Regions from separate parts of the Micromonospora sp. DT53 genome, predicted to be linked through region 1. Evidence: riboswitches for the same ligand, from Rfam matches in the RefSeq annotation. Region 1 holds a riboswitch; the other holds the start of a gene.
The links. Region 1 has a riboswitch for ZMP and ZTP ahead of ACLQ3B_RS33215 (bifunctional 5,10-methylenetetrahydrofolate dehydrogenase/5,10-methenyltetrahydrofolate cyclohydrolase). Riboswitches for the same ligand answer to the same signal wherever they lie in the genome.
Positions count from the first base shown of each region.

Region 1 (4,172 bases):
TATGCCCGGCCGGGCGACGCCCGCTCTACCCGCGCCCCCGCGTCAGGCGGAAAGTTCCGGCCGGATCAGCGCGGCCAGTTCGGCGGGCTGAGAAAGGAACGGCGAGTGCGAGGAGTTCATCCGCAACACCCGGTCGGCCCGCTTGGCCATGAGCTCCTGCGCGAAGGGCGGAAGAGCGTTGTCGGCCTCACAAATGATGTAGGTGCTGGGAATGGTGCGCCACGCGGCCTCGGTCAGCGGCTGCTGCGTCGAGGCCCAGGACTGGAGTCCGAGTCGTGCAACGGCCTGTTCCGCGATCTCCGGATCGACGTCGCCGTAGAAGACCTCTCGCGGCTGCGATGGCTCGATGTGACCCTGGCCCTTCAGGTCCGTCCGCTCGTGCACCTCCCACCACGGCGGAGCAACTCCACCGGCGGTCGAGAAGAGCGAATCGCCGACGTCCGGCTGGAAAGCGGCGAGATAAACAATTCGGCGTACGTTGTCCGCGGCGGCGAGCGCCTCCGTGACTGGTGCGCCACCGTAGGAGTGGGCGACTACCACGACCGGTCCGTCGATGGCGGCGACGGCGGCCTTGACCACGGCCGCGTCGTCGTGGAGGTCCCCGAGGGCAGTGGGGTCATTGCCGCTGCTGGGTAGCGCGACGGTGTGGATGTCGATGTCCGGTAATTGCTTGATGAGCGACTGCCAGACCCAGGACCCGTGCCAGGCGCCGTGCACGAGAAGAAGCGACGGAATGCTGTTCAAGATGGTTTCCCTGCCCGCATGTACTCAAATGTTCGGATCTGGAGTTGGTCGCCGCCCACGCCGTCGTGTATCACCGCAGCGCCCCATCTCGACCGAGGACAGCGGAAATATATGCCGCTACTTTCGGGTAGCAGGGCGCGGTTGACTATGAGCCGAGCCACAGGCCCGATGGCGGCGGTGGTGCCGTGACCAACACCACGTTGCCCGGTTTCGGGTCGAATCCACGCGCGTGGACGTGCGTTCATTTCCATATTGCTGAGCGCGGTAGGAAAGCAAACTCGCGCACCACAGCTATGCGGTTGTCTACAAATTCCCCGCGGGATGTCGACCTTTCGATGTTGCTTCAGCGGAGCCGGGCTACTGGCTCGCGCGTTCGGCGGCGCGTACGGCGTTGCGGAACAGCATCGCGACGGTGGTCGGGCCGACCCCGCCGACCCGGGGCGTGATCGCGCCGGCGACCTCGGCGCACGCCTCGTCCACATCCGGTAGGAGGCGCCGCCCGTCGTAGCGGACGCCGGCGCCGATGACGACGCCGCCGGGCTTGACGTGCTCAGGCTGCACGATCCCGGGTACGCCGGCGGCGGCCACGAGGATGTCGGCGCGGCGGGTGTAGCGGGCCCAGTCGGGCACACCTGTGTGTACGACGGTGACGGCGGCGTTGGCGGTGGGGCGTTTCTGGGCGAGCAGCATGGCCAGGGGGCGGCCAAGGGTGGCGCCGCGGCCGAGGATGACGACCTCACGACCGGCGACCGGGATCTCGTGGTACGCCAGGAGCGCTTCGATGCCGGCGGGGGTGCACGGCAGCGGGCCGGGCAGGCCGACGGCGAGACGCCCCATGTTCAGCGGATGCATGCCGTCGACGTCCTTGTCCGGGTCGATGGTCTGCAGCGCCGCGTCGTAGTCCAGATGCCCGGGCACTGGGTACTGCACGAGCAGTCCGTGCACGCCTGGATCACTGTTGAACCGGGCAATGGCCTGGTGCAGCTCTGCCTGGGTGGCGGTGGCAGGCAGGTGCACGTGCGGGGAGGCGAACCCGAGCGCGGCGGCCTGACGCTGCTTGATGGCGATGTAACCGGCGCTGGCGTCGTCGTCGCCGACGAGGATGGTGGCGAGGCTCGGGGTGATGCCGTGGCTGCGGAGGCGGGCGGCTGCGTCCGCGGTCTCGGCCAGGACGGCTTCGGCGACGGGTGCGCCCGGCAGGAGCCGGGCCGTGCCCGACGGGGTGGGGCGCTCTGCGGATGTGCTGCTTGTGGTCATGATGGTTCCTCGACGCGGGCGCCCAGGCGGTCGACGCCCGCGACAGGCTCCCCGATGGTTCACACCATCCCCGTGCCGCCAGTCGCCGGTGCTTCGATAATGCCGCATCACCAGGGCGGTTGCCCAACTGGACCAGCAGGGCCGCCGTCAGCGCCGCGCGGGCTCCACGTACGGGCCGGATGGCTCGGTAACACCCGCGCTCCGGCTTACGAAGAAGAGGTGTGAAGGCTACGAAGGGGGACGGCCTGTGAATGAGCCGAGCCGAGCCGACGACGACATTTCCGGCATCGGGGCCGATCCGGTGGCCTTCGAGGTCTTCTATCGGCGGCACCTGGAGGCGGTGGGCCGGTTCGTGGCGCGGCGGGTCGACGACCCACACCTCGCCGCCGACCTCACCGCCGACGTGTTCCTGGCGGTGATCGAGTCGGCGGCCGGGTACCGGCCGGATCGGGGTAGCCAGGTCGGCTGGCTGTACGGGGTGGCCCGCAACGTCATCGGCGACGAGCGACGTCGGGCGGCTCAGCGGCTGCGGGTGACCGGCCGACTGGCCGGACGGCGCGACCTGGGCCCCGATGACATCGCCCGCATCGAGGAGCGGATCGACGCCGAGTCGGCGGCCCGCCGCACCCACCGGGCGCTGAGCGAGCTACCCGAGGGCACCCGAGCGCTCGTCGAACTCGTCGCCGTGGATGGCCTCACCGTCGCGGAGGCGGCAACCGTGCTCGGGGTGTCGCCGGTCGCCGCTCGGGTCCGCCTGCATCGCGCCCGCCGCGTCGTCCGCGCCGTGCTCGCCCGCCCCGCCACCACCCTCGCCTGATGAGACGGAGATGACGATGAACGAGATCGAACGGTCGCCGCAGGGCTTCGAGGAGCAGCTCCTCGGTGATCTGACCGCACACGTCGCTCAGCGGGCCGAGATGGCGTCGGCGGCCCGTCCCTCCGGCCGCCGTGCCCGGTTCCTCGGTGGGTGGCGTCTCGCCGGAGCGTTCGGGCTGGCGGTCACGTTGACCGCTGGTGCGCTGGCGGTTCAGACCATGAGGCTGGGCGATCAGCCGCCACCCACGGCCAACGCGTCGGAGATCTTCCATCTGGCCGCCGACGCGGCCCGGCAGCAGCCGGAGCTCACCGCCCGGCCCGACCAGTACGTCTTCACGGAATCCCTTGCCACGATCCGGGATCTGCCGGCCAGCGGCCCGTACCAGACCATCCGGAACCAACTGTGGCAGTCGGCCGGCGGAGTCGCGTACACGCAGGCACGTTACCGACCGGAGGCCGATCCGAACGGGTGGGGCGAGCTGAGGGTGCTCAAGATGGACGATGCCGCCGATCCCACGAAGGAGCTCGACGCGTTCCAGCCCCCCGCGTACCACGGGGACCTACCCACCGATCCGGACGAGCTGCTCCTCTACCTTCGGGAACACCCGGTCGACCTGCACCTTCCCGAAGGCGCCGACGAGGAGGCCGTGTACGGGGACGAGAGCATGGCGTACACCACCGCGTGGTCGATGCTCGACGGCTACGTGCCGCCCCGAGCGCTGGCGGCGCTGTTCGAAGTGCTGGCAGGGGAGCCCGGGGCGGTCGTCATATCGGGGGACGTGGTGGACGTCGCCGGCCGGCACGGGGTGGCGATTCGGATGCCCGGTGTGTTCGGCGGGAACGTGGATCTGATCTTCGATCGGGACTCGCACGTCTACCTTGGCACCCGTAATTCGGTGATACGCAACGGCAAAGAGTCCGTGTACAGCGCTGTCGCGCTCCTGCGGGTCGCGATCGTCGACCGGCCGGGCCAGCTGCCGTGAGCGGGCCGGTCACGTCGGACCGGTCAGGGCTGGGCGAACAGGCGGCCGTAGTTCGAGCGGAACATCTGCTCGCCGAGGCGGCGCATGACCAGGTCGCGCAGCGCGGGCGGGAGCCCGGTGGCCTTGTCGCGGCGGTGGGTCTGGCTGAGCACCCAGTTCGTACGCGGGCGGCGCCGCGCCTCGTAGCCACGCAGCGCGTCGGCGACGGAATCGGCGGCGGCCAGCGACGACGCGAGCACGACGGCGTCCTCCAGGGCCATCGCCGCGCCCTGGGCCATGTTCGGTGAGGTGGCGTGGGCGGCGTCGCCGATCAGCAGCACCGGCCCCCGGGACCAGGAGTCGAGCACGACCTCCTGGTTCGGCCCGGCGTGC
Region 1 is NZ_JBNCKM010000017.1:14,497-18,668, forward strand. Features, by position in the region: gene ACLQ3B_RS33210 (alpha/beta hydrolase) at 43-744, opposite strand; gene ACLQ3B_RS33215 (bifunctional 5,10-methylenetetrahydrofolate dehydrogenase/5,10-methenyltetrahydrofolate cyclohydrolase) at 1,102-2,001, opposite strand; ZMP/ZTP riboswitch at 2,015-2,097, opposite strand; gene ACLQ3B_RS33220 (RNA polymerase sigma factor) at 2,249-2,818, shown strand; gene ACLQ3B_RS33225 (CU044_5270 family protein) at 2,835-3,800, shown strand; gene ACLQ3B_RS33230 (FAD-dependent monooxygenase) at 3,824-4,172, opposite strand, start outside.

Region 2 (4,172 bases), on a different contig from region 1:
CGCCGCGCACACCGCCGCGTCGTTCGCGCCGGCGCTGCGCTGGGCGGACCTGGCGTGGCTGCGCGAGCAGGTCGACCTGCCACTGGTGGTCAAGGGGCTGCTGGACCCGCGCGACGCGATCGAGGCGGTACGGGTCGGCGCGGACGCGGTGGTCGTCTCCAACCACGGCGGGCGGCAACTGGACGGCTCACCAGCCAGCGTGACCATGCTGCCGGAGGTCGTCGACGCGGTGGGGGACGGCTGCCAGGTGCTGTTGGACAGCGGCATCCGGGGCGGCACCGACGTGCTGCGGGCGCTGGCGTTGGGTGCGGCCGGGGTGCTGGTCGGCCGGCCGCTGCTCTGGGCGCTGGCCGTCGGTGGCGAACCGGCCGCCCGGGACGCGTTGGCGCTGCTCGCCGCCGAGCTGACCGACGCGCTCACCCTGGCCGGCTGCGCGCACACGGTGGCGGCCGGCGAGCTGCGCACCCTCGGGGTGGGGTGAGCGGTGCACCGGGCGGGTTGACACAGCGCGTTCATCGGATGGCAATGCGCGACGACCCGCGTGTCGACGTCCTGGATGGACGGTCATAATAAGCCGCATGGTTGCCTGGGAGTACGCCCTGCTCGTCCGTCGCTATCAGGGACAGGGTCGCAATTTTCACGTCTCGTTCGTCTGGTACGCGCCGGACGGGTCCCGTAAGGACATCACCGCCTACGGCGACACCGCCATCGCGCACCTCAACCGCGCCGGTCGGGAGGGGTGGGAGCTCGTCTCCGCCGCCGAGGACGTCAACAACGTCCAGGGCAGCACCGAAGTCCACCGATACCACCTGAAGCGCCCCCTGGTCTGACGGTCGCGCCCCCCGCGTCGATCATGGAGTTGTGGTGGTGGACGACTGTCGCGTACCAGCCCGGATCGGGCACCACAACTCCATGATCGACGGAAGCGGGGCTAGGCCAGGTCGATGCCGGGGTAGAGGGGGTAGGTGGCCAGCAGGTCGGTGGCCTGGCGGGCGACCTTGTCGGCGAGGCCGGGGTCCAGGGTGTACTTCGCCTTCGACGGGGTGCCGTCGGCGTTGGCGCCGGCGGTGGTCTGGGTCAGCACGGTGTGGATCAGCTCGGCGGTCTGGTCCATTTCGGCGGCGCCGAGGCCCCGGGTGGTCAGCGCCGGGGTGCCGATCCGGATGCCGGACGTGTACCAGGCCCCGTTCGGGTCCTGGGGGACCGAGTTGCGGTTGGTGACGATGCCCGAGTCGAGGAGAGCCTGCTCGGCCTGCCGGCCGGTGAGCCCGTAGCCGGACACGTCGATGAGCACCAGGTGGTTGTCGGTGCCACCGGTGACGAGCGTCGCGCCCCGGCTCAGCAGCCCCTCGGCGAGCGCCTGCGAGTTGTCGACGATCCGCTGGGCGTAGTCGGCGAAGTCGGGCCGGCGGGCCTCGGCGAGCGCGACCGCCTTGGCGGCCATCACGTGCGGCAGCGGCCCACCGAGCACCATCGGGCAGCCCCGGTCCACCTGGTCGGCCAGCTCGGGCTGGCAGAGCACCATGCCGCCGCGCGGGCCGCGCAGCGACTTGTGGGTGGTGGTCGTGACGATGTGCGCGTGCGGCACCGGGTCGAAGTCGCCGGTGAACACCTTGCCGGCCACCAGGCCCGCGAAGTGCGCCATGTCGACCATGAAGGTGGCGCCGACCGAGTCGGCGATCTCGCGCAGGATCCGGAAGTTCACCTTCCGGGGGTACGCCGAGTAGCCGCCCACCAGGATCAGCGGCTTGAACTCGCGGGCGGCCTCGGCCACCCAGTCGTAGTCGATCAGGCCGGTCGCCGGGTCGGTGCCGTAGCTGCGCTGGTCGAACATCTTGCCGGAGATGTTCGGCCGGAAGCCGTGGGTGAGGTGGCCGCCGGCGTCCAGCGACATGCCGAGCATCCGCTGGTTGCCCAACTCACGGCGCAGGGCGAACCAGTCGGCCTCGGTGAGGTCGTTGACCTGACGGACCTGGGCCTTCTTCAGGGCGGGGGACTCTACCCGGTCGGCCAGCACCGCCCAGAACGCGACAAGGTTGGCGTCGATGCCCGAGTGCGGCTGCACGTACGCGTGCGCGGCGCCGAACAGCTCCCGGGCGTGCTCGGCGGCGAGCGCCTCGACCGTGTCGACGTTCTGACAACCGGCGTAGAAGCGGCGGCCGACGGTGCCCTCGGCGTACTTGTCGCTGAACCAGTTGCCCATGGCCAGCAGGGTCGCCGGGGAGGCGTAGTTCTCGCTGGCGATCAGCTTGAGCGACTCCCGTTGGTCGGTCAGCTCGGCGCCGATGGCGTCGGCCACCCGCGGCTCGACAGCCCGGATCACCTCAAGGGCACTACGGAATGCGGTGGACTCGGCGTTGCGGGACATGCGACCTCCAACAGACGTGCGGGAAGGCCCAGGCGCTCGGCAGACGTCCACGTGACGAGGCCGCTCCCCGATGGTTGTCCATCCCCACGCGCCAGTAACGGCCTGCGCCGATCCTACCGGGCCGGGCCTGGCCGTTCGGGCCGCCCTCCGGGTGTCGGCCCACCGACGGGATTGGGCGGTCCGTCGCGGGGCACTCGGTAGGTGACCACCGCACCGCCGCGGTGCGGCCAGGGTTCGCACGGTTCGCACAGAAGGAGCCAAGATCATGACCACACCCACCTCCAACCGGCCCCTCGCGCTGGTGACCGGGGCCTCCAGCGGGATCGGGTACGAGCTGGCGGCGCAGTTCGTCGAGCACGGCTTCGACCTGGTCATCGCCGCCGAGGACGACGGCATCGACGTGGCGGCACAGAGGCTGCGCCGCGACGGCGGCCCGCAGATCTGGTCGATCCGCGTCGACCTGGCCCGGGAGCAGGGCGTCGCGGAGCTGGTGGCCGCCGTCACCGCGACCGGACGGCCGCTGGACGCGCTGGCGCTCAACGCCGGTCGCGGCGCCGGTGGGGCCTTCGTCGGCGGCACCGACCTCGCCGACGAGCTGGAGATCGTCGACCTCAACGTGCGCTCGACGGTGCACCTGGCGAAGCGGTTGCTGCCTGGGATGGTCGAGCAGGGTGCGGGCCGGGTCCTCTTCACCTCGTCGATCGCCTCCACCATGCCGGGGCCGTTCCAGGCGGTCTACAACGCGTCGAAGTCGTTCGTGCAGTCCTTCGCCGAGGCGCTGCGCAACGAGTTGAAGGACACCGGTGTCACGGTGACCGCGCTGATGCCCGGGCCGACCGACACGGAGTTCTTCGAGCGGGCCGACATGGCGCACACCCGGGTGGGCGCGGGCCGCAAGGACGACCCCGCGAAGGTCGCCGCGCAGGGCTTCGAGGCGATGATGAAGGGTGATCAGACGGTCACCGCCGGCTCGCTGATGAACAAGGTGCAGACCGCCGCCGGCAAGATCATTCCGGACAAGCTCAAGTCCGAGCAGCACCGCAGGATGGCCGAGCCGGGATCGGGAAGCTGACCCGCGGCGCACGACGAAGGGCCCGGCAGGATGCCGGGCCCTTCGCTGTGAGCGGGTGCCTCAGGCCGTCACCGCATCGAGCGCCTTCTTGATCGCCTTCGGCGCGGTGGGGGTACGCGGCGCGTCCGCGCGCAGCGCGATCATCTTCTCGCCGATCTCCTGAAGCTGCTTGCGGCCCAGCGCGTCGCGGACCTTGGGGAACCACTCCTCCTCTTCCTCCTCGACGTGGTGGGTGACGTTCTCGATCAGCACCGTCGTCTTGGCGTTGAACCGCTCGTCGTCGGCGTCCATGCTGGCCAACTCGGCGCAGAGCACATCGGCGACGTGGTGTTCCTCGTACGACTCGAGGATGTCGTCCTCCAGGTCGGGCAGCAGCCGGCGGACCTCCGGGTACATCACCTCGTTCTCCAGATAGGTGTGCACCGTCAGCGCCTCCAGGATCTGGTCCACCAGCTTCTGCCGCTGGCTCGCCGGCCCCTCCTCGGCGTCCTGGAAGGCCTTGAACAGGCGGCGCATCTCCTTGTGGTCCTCTTTGAGCAGGACGATGGCATCGGTCGACACCGGTATGACCTCCCTGAAAAGTCTCGGTTGGTGGAGTTCCGGTACCCCCACGCCGAATGCGGAAACAGGTGAAACCACCTCAGACCATGGCCAGGGTGCGGGGGATCTCCTCGAGCAGTTCCCGAGCCAGGAAGCCGATCCGGCCGTAGCGGGGGATCAGCCGCTGGCCGC
Region 2 is NZ_JBNCKM010000010.1:41,370-45,541, forward strand. Features, by position in the region: gene ACLQ3B_RS27150 (alpha-hydroxy acid oxidase) at 1-481, shown strand, start outside; gene ACLQ3B_RS27155 (hypothetical protein) at 570-830, shown strand; gene ACLQ3B_RS27160 (glycine hydroxymethyltransferase) at 932-2,368, opposite strand; ZMP/ZTP riboswitch at 2,388-2,477, opposite strand; gene ACLQ3B_RS27165 (SDR family NAD(P)-dependent oxidoreductase) at 2,634-3,440, shown strand; gene ACLQ3B_RS27170 (hemerythrin domain-containing protein) at 3,501-4,001, opposite strand; gene ACLQ3B_RS27175 (NAD(P)H-hydrate dehydratase) at 4,081-4,172, opposite strand, start outside.
Region 2: linked by a shared signal. The riboswitch ahead of ACLQ3B_RS27160 (glycine hydroxymethyltransferase) and the one ahead of ACLQ3B_RS33215 (bifunctional 5,10-methylenetetrahydrofolate dehydrogenase/5,10-methenyltetrahydrofolate cyclohydrolase) in region 1 are both predicted to bind ZMP and ZTP.